Regions from separate parts of the Staphylococcus sp. FW104-15G4D genome, predicted to be linked through region 2. Evidence: predicted binding sites of a transcription regulator. Region 2 holds the regulator's gene; the other holds the start of a gene.

Region 1 (6,809 bases), 530 kb from region 2:
AAGTTGTGTTCAATAATCACAACTGTATCTCCGTTTTCTACTAATCGATTTAAAACTTTTAACAAACGGCTAATATCATCAACGTGCAGCCCCGTTGTAGGTTCATCAAGGATATAAATAGAACGTCCTGTGGAACGCTTATGCAATTCAGAAGCTAATTTTACACGTTGAGCTTCACCACCTGAAAGAGTTGTCGCCTGTTGTCCTAAAGTAATATAACCTAAGCCGACATCAACAAGTGTTTGAAGCTTTCGATTAATTTTTGGAATATTTTCGAAGAAATGTGTTGCTTCTTCAACAGTCATTTCTAATACATCGGCAATATTTTTACCTTTGTAAGTTACTTCCAAGGTTTCTCGATTATAACGTTTACCATCACACACTTCACATGGTACATAAACGTCTGGTAAAAAATGCATTTCTATTTTAATGATACCGTCACCTTTACAAGCTTCACAACGTCCACCTTTAACATTGAAACTAAATCTACCTTTTTGATAACCACGTATTTTAGCTTCATTCGTTTGAGCAAAGACATCTCTAATATCATCGAAAACGCCTGTATAAGTGGCTGGATTTGAACGTGGAGTTCTACCAATTGGAGATTGATCAATATCAATAATCTTATCTAGGTGATCAATACCATCAATTGTGTCAAAATCTCCAGGTTTTATTTTAGATTTATTAATTTTTTGGGCAAGAGATTTATATAAAATTTCATTAACTAATGAACTTTTACCAGAACCAGACACTCCAGTAACAACAGTCATTACTGATAAAGGAAATTCAACATCGACGTTTTTAAGATTATTGCTTCTAGCACCTTTTATGCTAATTTTCTTATTAGTTACTTCTCGTCTATGTTCGGGTACATCAATACGTTTTTTGCCACTAAGATATTGTCCAGTTAATGATTTTTTATCTTTCATTACTTTAGCAGGTGTACCACTTGAAACAATTTCTCCACCATGATTCCCTGCACCTGGACCTACATCTACTAAATAATCTGCTGCTCTCATCGTATCATCATCGTGTTCGACAACAATTAACGTATTTCCTAAATCTCTCATTTCTTTTAATGTACTAATTAGGCGATCGTTATCTCTTTGATGTAGCCCAATTGAAGGTTCATCTAATACATACAATACGCCTGTTAGTCTTGAACCTATTTGAGTAGCAAGACGAATACGTTGTGCTTCCCCACCTGATAAAGTACCAGATGAACGATTTAAAGTAAGATATTCCAAACCTACGTTATTTAAGAAAGATAATCTTGAAATAATTTCCTTAAGGATTTGGTTTGCTATCGCTCTGTCTTGCTCACTTAATTCAATCTTTTCATAATAATTCAAAGCATTTTTAATGGAGTATTGCACGACTTCACCAATATTAAAACCGCCAACATAGACAGATAAAGCTTCTTGGCTCAAACGTTTACCATGACACGTTTCACATGGAAGTTCTGTCATGTACTTGCTCATCATTTCACGGGTATACTCAGAAGGAGACTCATGGTAGCGTCGATTGATATTAGGAATAACCCCTTCGAATACCATTTTGCGTTTACGTGTGCCCCCATTACGTTGAGTGAAAGTAAACTCAATTTCTTTATCTCCAGAACCGTGCATCAAGATATTCTTTTGTCTATCTGTCAGCTTTTTATATGGTTTATCCATGTTGATCTTATAGACTTCACATACGCGTTTTAACAATGTTGGATAGAAGTCCGAACTTGTAGGCTCCCATGGTTCAATTGCACCTTCATTTAATGATTTATCTTTATCAGGAACAACTAAATCCATGTCTACTGTTAGTTTTTGACCAAGACCATCACATGTTGGGCATGCACCAAATGGACTATTGAAACTGAACATTCTTGGCTCTAACTCACCAATTGAGAATCCACAAATAGGACATGCATGATTTTCAGAAAATTTTAGTTCATCACCATCAATGACATCAACAGTCAAGTTACCTTCCGCTAGTTCTAAAGACGTTTCAATTGAATCTGCTAAACGCGTCTCAATTCCATCTTTAACGACTAAGCGGTCGACAACTACTTCAATAGTATGATTTTTATTCTTATCAAGTTCGGGCACTTCATTGACATCTACAATCTCTCCGTCGACACGTAAGCGTACATAACCCTTTTTACCTATATCTTCAATTAATTTTTCGTGTGTTCCTTTTCTATGAGACACTACAGGTGCAAGTAGTTGGATTTTTGTACGTTCTTCAAGTTCTAGAATTCTATCCACCATTTGTTGAACAGTTTGAGATTCTATTTCTATTCCATGGTGCGGACAATAAGGTTTACCTACGCGTGCATAAAGCAGACGTATATAGTCATAGATTTCAGTTACAGTTGCAACAGTTGATCGTGGATTTTTACTAGTTGTCTTTTGATCAATAGAAATGGCAGGTGATAAACCTTCAATTGTATCAACATCTGGCTTATCCATTTGTCCTAAAAACTGACGTGCATATGCACTTAGAGACTCAACATATCGTCTTTGTCCTTCTGCATAAATCGTATCAAATGCCAAAGAAGACTTACCAGAGCCTGAAAGTCCAGTCATGACAATAAGTTTATTTTTGGGTAGCTCAATATCTACTCCTTTTAAATTATGTGCACGTGCGCCTTTAACGACTATTGACGGTCCTTTCATTTAAACGTCACCCTTCTGCTTTTAATTCAAATAACATATCTCTTAATTCTGTTGCTTTCTCGAAGTCTAAATCTTTAGCTGCTTTTTTCATTTCTTTTTCTATATTTTCAATAGTTTTTTGTCTTTCTTTTTTAGTCATTTTCTTAGGTAGTTCTGTTTGTTTCTGATCATTAGTTTCATCACTTTCTACTGTAGCACTAATAACATCATGTATTTTCTTATTAATCGTTTTAGGAGTTATACCGTGTTCCTTATTATGCGCCGTTTGAATATCTCGACGTCTTTGCGTTTCATCAATTGCATATTGCATTGAATCAGTAATTTTATCTGCATACATAATAACTTCACCTTTATCATTACGTGCAGCACGACCTATTGTTTGAATTAAAGAACGATCTGATCGTAGAAATCCTTCTTTATCAGCATCGAGTATAACTACTAGAGACACTTCAGGTATATCAATACCCTCTCTCAACAGGTTAATCCCTACAATAGCGTCATAAGTTCCCATACGCAAATCCCGAATAATTTCAATACGTTCTAATGTTTTAATCTCAGAATGTAAATAGTTAACTTTAATACCCGCTTCTTTCATATATGTGGTTAAATCTTCACTCATTTTTTTAGTTAATGTTGTTACTAACACACGTTCATCTCTATCTATCCGTTCTTGAATCTCACTGAGTAAATCATCAATTTGATTTTCAGTTGGTCTAACGTCGATTTTAGGATCGAGTAAGCCAGTTGGACGAATAATCTGTTCAACCATTTCATCAGTATGTTCTAATTCATAAGGTCCTGGTGTAGCAGAAACATATACAAGTTGTTTAGTTTTATCTTCGAACTCTTCAAATTTTAGGGGTCTATTATCAAGTGCACTTGGTAAACGGAACCCATGATCTACAAGCACCTGTTTACGAGCTCTGTCACCGTTATACATACCACGAATTTGAGGTAAAGTAACGTGTGATTCATCAATCATTACAAGCCAATCATCACCAAAATAATCAAGCAATGTAAAAGGTGTAGAGCCTAAAGGTCTTAATGTAAGGTGAACAGAATAATTCTCAATACCTGAACAGAAGCCCATTTCACGCATCATTTCGAGATCATAATTCGTGCGCTGTTCAAGTCGCTGAGCTTCTAATAATTTATTTTCATCGCGTAATTCTTTAAGTCGTTCTTCTAATTCTTTCTCAATTCGTTCAATTGCAACTTTCATCTTTTCTTCACGAGTTACGAAGTGAGAGGCTGGGAAAATAGCAAAATGTTCACGTTCACGTATAACTTCACCAGTTAAATAATTGACCTCTCTGATGCGATCAATTTCATCTCCAAAGAACTCTACTCTAATACACATTTCTTCTCTAGATGCAGGGAAAATCTCTACAACATCTCCACGCACTCTAAAAGTACCACGTTGGAAATCAATATCATTACGTGTATATTGAACATCTACTAATTTTCGTAGCAATTCACTGCGATCCATTTCCATTCCAACTCTAACGCTAACTACTAAGTCTTTATATTCTTCCGGATTACCTAAACCATAAATACAACTTACACTAGCAATAATTATTACATCATCGCGTTCAAATAACGCACTTGTAGCCGAATGACGTAATTGGTCAATTTCATCATTGATGGAGGCGTCCTTTTCTATGAAAGTATCAGTCGATGGAACATAAGCTTCTGGTTGATAATAATCATAATAACTTACAAAATATTCTACTCTATTTTCAGGGAAGAATTCTTTAAACTCACTATAAAGTTGCCCAGCTAATGTCTTATTGTGTGCAATAATCAATGTAGGTTTACCGACTTCTTTGATGACGTTACTCATAGTGAATGTTTTACCTGTTCCTGTCGCGCCAAGTAAAGTTTGGTGACGTTTTCCATTATTCACACCATCAACAATTTTTTGTATCGCTTGAGGTTGATCCCCCTGTGGTTCAAATTCAGAATTCAACTTAAATGGAACATGTTCAACCATTCTGACATACGCCTCCTATTTAATTTCTCACTCATTTAAAATTTAACACTCACGTTTATAGTCTTAAGTTTCATTATGTACTATTCTAACAAATTTATAACGACTAAAGCAAACGTTTGTTCGCTTGGGATTTTTTGAAAATAAAAACAAACATAGTGAAACACCATGCTTGTTTAAAAAGTTATTTAATTTAAGTCTTTCTCGTTTAAAGATACTATAAAACAATCTTCTGTAACCTTCAAAAGATTTGTTTACGCTTTCTATATATTGATATTTCCTAACGAGAATCATCTTGATTCTTATGAAGTTTCAATTTATCAATGATTAAATAACCTGCTAGAAGACTCACTACATCTATAAATATGATCCATTCATTATGAAAAAAACCTTTATAAATCGAAGTACCTATTAATATTAGCGTTAATAATGTACCTATCCATTTACTTCTAGTGACAACACTAAATAATACCACTAATATACAAGGAAAAAAGGCGGCACATGCATACCAAATCATTATCGTCACCCATTTCTTCTATTTAAGATTGTCATAGTCGTTTCACGTAACTCAGTTCTTGGAATGAAGTTTTCTGTAAGCATTTCAGGAATAACATTATCTATGAAGTCTTTTACTGAATTTAAATGATCAAATTGAATAATTGTCTCTAGACTCATTTCATAAATTTCAAAGAATAAAGGTTCTGGGTTACGTTTTTGAATTTCTCCAAAAGTTTCATATAATAAATCAATTTTATCTGCCACTGAGAGAATTTGGCCTTCTAAAGAATCATCTTTACCTTCTTGCAGGCGTTCTCTGTATACTTTTTGATATTGTTCAGGAATCTCCTCTTTAATGAATGTATCAACCATTTCTTCCTCTACTTGGGAGAATAGTTTCTTTAATTCTCTGCTTGCATATTTAACAGGGGTTTTGATGTCACCGGTAAAAACTTCCGCGAAATCGTGATTTAACGCCTTCTCATATAGACTTTTCCAATTGATTTCATTTCCATAATATTCTTCAACAGTTGCTAAATACTGGGCAATTTTAGTCACTTTAAATGAGTGGGCAGCGACATTATGTTCGAAATATTTAAACTTACCCGGTAGTCTTATTAATTTTTCTAAATCAGAAAGTCTTTTAAAATATTGATGTACACCCATATCACGATACCTCCCTGTAAACGAAATTTGTCTAATTACTTATAGTTATTATATCAATCCATTTTATTATTGAAAGTAAATTCATATTTTTATATATTAATTTTTTATAAAGGTAAGAGATTCTAGTTTGCATATATCTTAGAATATCCTTGTTTGATAATTAAATTTCAATAAGAGTTTAAATCGCTTACTTATTAAGTTGATGACACATAGTGTAACTCGAATAAAAAAGCTGTAACAATAAACACTGTTACAGCCTTGTTTAAAATACATATATTAATTTTTTCTTTTTCACTTTTATAATTTAGTCTTTTAGTGAATATAATTGTAAGAACCTGGATTATAAATTGTTCTATATGATTTAACGTTTACGCCACCGTTCCAGTTCATTTCAGAAACAGTTAATGTACCATTAGGATTTACTGACTCAACAACGCCTACATGTCCATACGCACCAGCACCATTTTGTCCAGGAGCGCTTTGGAATATAGCTCCTACTTCAGGTGTGTTATTTACATTGAATCCAGCTTGGCTAGCAGATGCTGCCCAGTTGCTAGCATTGCCCCATAAACTACCAATTGGTTTTCCTAATTCAGCACGACGATTAAATGCATAGTAAGTGCATTGTCCGTCAGTATATAGGTTACCTGCATTCGAAATACTTCTTAAACCATCATAAGAAGTTTGAGAAAAATTGATTGGTGTTTCATAATTTTCATAAGTAACACCTGATTCATCAGTTGAAGTTGACTCAAATGTAGTTTGCGGAATAGAGATTTCTTCACTTTCAAATTGTGATGGATTAACGCCACTCTCTGAAACAACTATTTTATCACCAGGGAAAATAAGCGGTTGGATTCCTGGGTTTAATGTATATAATTGTTCTAAAGTGATGCCGTGTTCTACTGCGATATTATATAAACAATCTCCTGCTTTAACTATATATGTTCCTAAATTAGATTGATTCGTTGTAACAACGTCTGGTG
Region 2 (6,809 bases):
CTTATGTCCATTTAGTCGCGATGGGCAAATGCGTTTCTTAGATAACAACCAAGGTGGCGGTCCGCACTATTATCCAAATAACCAAGGTGTATATGATTCACAACCTGAGTTTAAAAAACCATCATTCCCTGTAGATGGTGATGGATATGAATATAACTTCCGTCAAGATGATGATAATTACTTCGAACAACCTGGTAAGTTATTCAGACTACAATCAGATGATGCTAAAGAACGTATCTTTACTAACACAGCTAATGCAATGGACGGGGTGACTGAAGACGTCAAAGTACGCCACATTCGTCATTGTTATAAAGCTGATCCTGATTATGGTAAAGGAGTAGCAAAAGCTTTAGGTATCGATATTAATCAAATTGATTTAGAAACTGAAGAAGATGAAACATACGAAAACTTTTAATAATATAAGTGTAAAAGATGAGATTGCACGTTGACATCAATTATGATAAAATTTTAAATCGTAAGAATTCCTAACAACATTAGAAAGGGTGTTTAACGTGCGCGTAAATATTACTTTAGCTTGCACAGAATGTGGCGATCGTAACTATATTACAACTAAAAATAAACGTAACAATCCAGAACGTATTGAAATGAAAAAATATTGTCCTAGATTAAACAAATATACGTTACATCGTGAAACTAAATAATTTCTTATCTTTCAAATACGACAATTTGAAATTTATAGTCTCTCCTATAATGAAATAGGAGAGACTTTTTTTATTGAAAAGATATAAATCAGGTTTAGTAGCTTTAAAATTTTTCCTTGTATAAATTAAAATTTATGTTATTCTATAAAACGTAATAATTACGATTTATGAAAAGAGGTTAAATTAAATGGCAAAAAAATCTAAAGTAGTTAAAGAACAAAAAAGAGAAGAACTTGTAAATAAATATTATGAATTACGTAAAGAACTAAAAGCAAAAGGTGATTATGAAGCGCTTAGAAAACTCCCTAGAGATTCTTCACCTACGAGATTAACTAGAAGATGTAAAGTAACAGGACGTCCAAGAGGCGTTTTACGTAAATTTGAAATGTCTCGAATTGCTTTCCGAGAACATGCACATAAAGGTCAAATTCCTGGTGTGAAAAAATCAAGTTGGTAAAAATGAATTTATGTCTTTTGTCCATTTACATTAGTAAAAAAACAATGTACAGTTAATAAGGATAAAGAATAACTGAATAATATGTGTAAATTTAATATAATTATTCGGTTTTAAAGCGTTATCCGATTAAAATTTTTAATTGTAAGGGGCAAATTACAAAAATGAAGATTTTTGACTATGAAGATATACAATTAATACCTAATAAATGCATTGTTAACAGCCGTTCTGAATGTGATACTTCAATTAAATTTGGACCACGCACATTCAAATTACCAGTAGTTCCGGCTAACATGCAGACAGTAATGAATGAAGAGCTTGCACAATGGTTCGCACAAAATGATTATTTTTATATTATGCATCGCTTTGATGAAGAAGCTAGAATTCCATTTATTAAAAAGATGCAAGATGAGGGGCTATTCGCTTCTATTTCTGTTGGAGTAAAAGAAAATGAATTTAAATTCATTGAAGAACTTGCTTCAAAATCTTTAGTTCCAGAATATATCACAATTGATATTGCGCATGGCCATTCAGACTCAGTCATCAATATGATTAAACATATTAAAAACCACATACCTAAAAGTTTTGTTATTGCAGGAAATGTTGGAACACCTGAAGGCGTTAGAGAGCTTGAAAATGCTGGTGCTGATGCAACAAAAGTTGGTATTGGTCCAGGTCGTGTATGTATAACTAAAATTAAAACAGGATTTGGTACTGGAGGTTGGCAATTAGCTGCACTTAACATTTGTAGTAAAGCAGCTCGAAAACCTATTATTGCTGATGGTGGTTTAAGAACTCATGGTGATATAGCTAAATCAATTCGTTTTGGTGCATCAATGGTAATGATTGGTTCGTTATTCGCTGCACATGAAGAGTCACCAGGAGAAACTGTTGAACTTGAAGGTAAAAAATATAAAGAATATTTTGGAAGTGCCTCAGAATTTCAAAAAGGTGAACATAAAAATGTTGAGGGTAAAAAAATGTTTGTTGAACATAAAGGTTCACTGAAAGATACTTTAATTGAAATGCAACAAGATTTACAAAGTTCAATATCTTATGCCGGTGGAAAAGATCTAAAATCACTAAGAACTGTAGACTATGTTATCGTGAGAAACTCAATTTTCAATGGTGATAGAGACTAAGTTTAAATAGTAGGTGTAAAAAATTAAAAGATTTCTATTATTCTTTGTAGTTTTATTATGTATCATTATTTTCACACCCATTAAAGAAGCTAAGCCATTAGTAGATTTTCAAAAAGAAGTTCGACAACAAGTTGATACATGGATTAACCACGATTCAAATGTAAACGATAAATCATTATCTGTTCCTAAAAAACAAGAATTTGCACTTAGTAATATCCAAATGAATATGTCTAAGCAAGCTGTTGAAAGTAAATTAGGTCATCCGAAACGTATGACTTCTAATGAATATGGAACTAAGTGGTACACATATTATAATAAATATTATGATAACTTTATTATGATTAGTTATATTAAAAACCACGTCAATGCCATGTACTCAAATCAAAATATTATATCTTCAAAATCTAAAATTAAGTACGCTACTCCTAAACATACTGTAAGAGAACGGTTAGGTAATCCTATAGAATATATTAGTAAAGGGCGATATCGTTTTGAGGTAAAAAATAATGAATATGATGTTTTCCATAAAGATCACATTTATACAACAGTTTTTTACGATAAACATGAAAAAAATGGAGTGACTGCATTATTACAAGTAAGTGAAAATATGGAAAATCGCTTGCGTCAACAATATGGCGTGCCATCTAGAGAATTAGAAAAAAGCTTTGAATTACAAAATTATGATTTAGTTAACTCGGAAAGAAAGCAACATGGCTTAAATACACTAAATTATTCAAGTAAAATTTCTAATACTGCTAGAAAGCATAGTAAAAATATGTCTGAAAATAACTTTTTCGATCATACAGATAATAAAGGGGATTCTCCTTTTGATAGATTGAAAAAAGATCGTATTGATTTCAATGCGGCAGGAGAAAATCTTGCTTATGGTCAAATCAATAGTATTTATGCTCATGAAGGATTAATGAATTCACTAGGTCATAGGAAGAACATACTAAATACGCATTATCGAAATTTAGGCGTAGGTGTAGATTTTAATAAAGAGAAGCAACCATTTTGGACTGAGAATTATACAGAATAAGAGTTTATCTTAAGTAGATAAGGGTAAATTAAATTCGTAAGGATGTAGATAAACATGAAAACGAATAAAGATAAACAACCCGATATACTTGATAAAATAAAAGATGTATTAAACAAAGATTCTAAACAGAAGACAAGGTAGTTCAATAAGAACTACCTTGTCTTTTAGTATTTATATGAGATTTTTATAGAGGTCTTGATATAGGAGGGCTTAAATAGAGAGAAATTGATAGTTACATTTCTCTGTATAACCCTATGACTTTACCAACAACAATAACATTATCTAAATAAATAGGATCCATAGTACTATTTTCAGGTTGTAATCGGTAACGGTTTTTCTCCTTATAGAAGCGTTTAACAGTAGCTTCTTCGTCTTCAGTCATTGCTACTATAATGTCGCCGTTTTCAGCTATCGTTTGGCTTCTAACAATCACTTTGTCACCGTCTAGAATACCAGCTTCAATCATACTTTCTCCTACTACATTTAATATGAAAATGTCACTATTATGTGTTGAAGTTAAATGTTCAGGTAGTGGGAAATACTCTTCAATGTTCTCAACAGCTGTAATAGGAACACCGGCAGTAACTTTACCTATTACTGGTACGTGAATCGTTTCTTCAACATTAACTTCCTCTAGTTGTTCACTAACAATTTCAATAGCTCTAGGTTTAGTAGGGTCTCTTCGAATATAACCTTTTTCTTCTAATCTTGATAAATGTCCATGTACGGTTGAACTAGATGCTAAGCCCACTGCTTCGCCAATTTCTCTAACACTAGGTGGATAACCCTTAGTTTGTACAATGTGTTTAATGTAATCATAAATCTCACTTTGACGTTTAGTTAATTCTCTCATATATAGGCACTCCCTAATTTTATTTAAGTACATTATAGCATTAATTATCTTCGAAAACAAACGTTTGTTCGTTTTAGTGTTGACACAGAACATTCGTTCTGATAAATTAAATATACAAACAAACGTTCTAGGAGTGAGATTAATGTTAATTAAGACAAAACAAAAGTTTTTAATATATATAGCTGTAGTACTCATCTCTTGCATGGTTTTCCTAACATTCTTTTTAAGTGTAAATCAAAGTGCGCATTCAGAACAAACGTACGAAATGACAGATCATGAAATTCATCAACAGGATAATAATAAATCAAACTATAAAGTTGAAGACAAACAAAATAGCGAACAAAATGACACTTCAGTGTTCGCTTTAGTTAATTAGTAATTTATTAAAAATATGATGAGTAAGTATTGTTAATGAGCGTAACTATTTGGTTACGTTCATTTTTTTGATATATTCTACACAAGAATTTAAAGTAGGAAATCATATATATTTTAAGAGTCTTACACATTTTGTTTTAAAATTAACAAGGAGCGTGACGATAATGTCTAAGGAAGATTTAAATATAGATAGAATCAATGAGCTAGCTAAAAAGAAAAAAGAAAAAGGTTTAACAGAAGAGGAAGCTAAGGAACAATCTAAATTAAGAAAGCAATATTTAGATTCATTTAGAAAAGGGTTCAAGCAACAGCTTGAAAATACTAAAGTAATAGATCCTGAAGGAAATGATGTTACACCTGAAAAGCTTAAAAAAATTCAATCTGAGAAAAACAATAAATAATGGAAGTAGGTTGTTCAAGGTAGTTCTTGAACAATTTGTATGAGCTGATTTATCAGATTTTTCTTTATCATTTTAATTTAAAATAAGTTATAATTATATTTAGATATTATTTAAGAAGGGAAGACACAACGATGTTTAACGAAAAAGACCAATTGGCTATCGATACAATACGTGCACTAAGTATTGATGCTATCGAAAAAGCAAATTCTGGACACCCTGGTTTACCAATGGGAGCTGCCCCTATGGCGTATACATTATGGACACGTCATCTTAATTTTAACCCCCAATCTAAAGATTATTTTAATAGAGATAGATTCATTCTTTCAGCAGGACATGGCTCTGCTTTACTATATAGTTTATTACATGTATCAGGTAGTTTAGAATTAGAAGAACTAAAACAATTTAGACAGTGGGGTTCTAAAACTCCAGGTCATCCAGAGTTTAGACATACAGATGGAGTAGAAGTAACAACTGGGCCACTAGGTCAAGGATTCGCAATGTCAGTGGGAATGGCACTTGCTGAAGATCACTTAGCTGGTAAATTTAATAAAGATAATTTTAATATGGTTGATCATTACACATACGTTTTAGCTTCAGATGGAGATTTAATGGAAGGTATTTCACATGAAGCTGCTTCATTTGCGGGCCATAATCAATTAGATAAGTTAATCGTTTTATACGACTCTAATGATATTTCACTTGACGGTGATTTAAATAAATCATTCTCAGAAAATACACAATCTAGATTTGAAGCATATGGTTGGAATTATATTTTAGTTAAAGATGGCAATGATTTAGAAGAAATTGATAATGCTATTAATAAAGCTAAATCACAACAAGGCCCAACTATTATTGAAGTTAAAACTGTTATCGGTTTTGGTTCTCCAAATAAAGCTGGTTCAAATGGAGTACATGGCGCTCCGCTAGGTGAAGATGAAAGAAAACTTACTTTTGAAGCTTATGGACTTGATCCTGAACAACGATTCAATGTACCTGAAGAGGTTTATGAAATCTTCCAAACTTCTATGTTAAAACGTGCTAACGAAAATGAAGATGCTTGGAAAGCTAAATTAGAAGATTATAGCAAAGAATATCCTGAATTAGCAGAAGAATTTAAGTTAGCAATTAGTGGTAAATTACCTCAAAACTATGAAAAAGAGTTACCTAAATATGATTTAGATCATAAAGGAGCATCTAGAGCAGATTCTGGAGAAATTATTCAAAAACTTAGTCAAACAGTACCATCATTCTTTGGGGGTTCTGCTGATTTAGCAGGGTCTAATAAATCTAATGTCAAAGAAGCTAAAGATTATGATAAAGAAACACCAGAAGGTAAAAATGTATGGTTTGGTGTACGTGAATTTGCGATGGGTGCAGCAGTGAACGGAATGGCTGCTCATGGTGGATTACATCCTTATGCAGCGACATTCTTCGTATTTAGTGATTACTTAAAACCTGCATTACGTTTATCAGCTATCATGGGTCTTAACTCAACATTTATCTTTACACATGATTCAATAGCTGTAGGTGAAGATGGTCCAACACACGAACCAATAGAACAATTAGCGGGCTTACGTGCTATTCCGAATATGAATGTTATTCGACCTGCAGATGGTAATGAAACACGTGTAGCATGGGAAGTAGCATTAGAATCAGAACAAACACCAACTTCTCTAGTTTTAACACGTCAAAACTTACCAACATTAGATATTGCTGAAGAAACTGTAGAAGCGGGAGTTCGTAAAGGAGCTTACGTAGTATTTGAATCAGAGAAAAATCCTGAATACTTATTATTAGCATCTGGTTCAGAAGTTAGTTTAGCAGTAGAAGCTGCCAAAGATTTAGACAAACAAGGTAAAGGTGTTAGAGTTGTATCAATGCCA

Evidence for each region. The regulator LexA, encoded in region 2, represses DNA repair genes until DNA is damaged. The targets are predictions, from matches to a motif close to CGAACATATGTTCG.
Region 1: the regulator LexA is predicted to act here: its motif matches at 4,772-4,785, upstream of uvrB (excinuclease ABC subunit UvrB).

Annotation. Positions count from the first base shown of each region.
Region 1 is NZ_JBYTCH010000001.1:248,966-255,774, reverse strand. Features, by position in the region: gene uvrA (excinuclease ABC subunit UvrA) at 1-2,669, opposite strand, end outside; gene uvrB (excinuclease ABC subunit UvrB) at 2,677-4,662, opposite strand; gene AC3WQX_RS01215 (CsbA family protein) at 4,940-5,176, opposite strand; gene AC3WQX_RS01210 (YfbR-like 5'-deoxynucleotidase) at 5,182-5,823, opposite strand; gene AC3WQX_RS01205 (COG3942 and LysM peptidoglycan-binding domain-containing protein) at 6,136-6,809, opposite strand, start outside.
Region 2 is NZ_JBYTCH010000001.1:776,931-783,739, forward strand. Features, by position in the region: gene AC3WQX_RS03910 (catalase) at 1-415, shown strand, start outside; gene rpmG (50S ribosomal protein L33) at 513-662, shown strand; gene rpsN (30S ribosomal protein S14) at 850-1,119, shown strand; gene guaC (GMP reductase) at 1,281-2,258, shown strand; gene AC3WQX_RS03930 (CAP domain-containing protein) at 2,281-3,297, shown strand; gene lexA (transcriptional repressor LexA) at 3,530-4,150, opposite strand; gene sosA (DNA damage-induced cell division inhibitor SosA) at 4,293-4,526, shown strand; gene AC3WQX_RS03945 (DUF896 domain-containing protein) at 4,690-4,926, shown strand; gene tkt (transketolase) at 5,058-6,809, shown strand, end outside.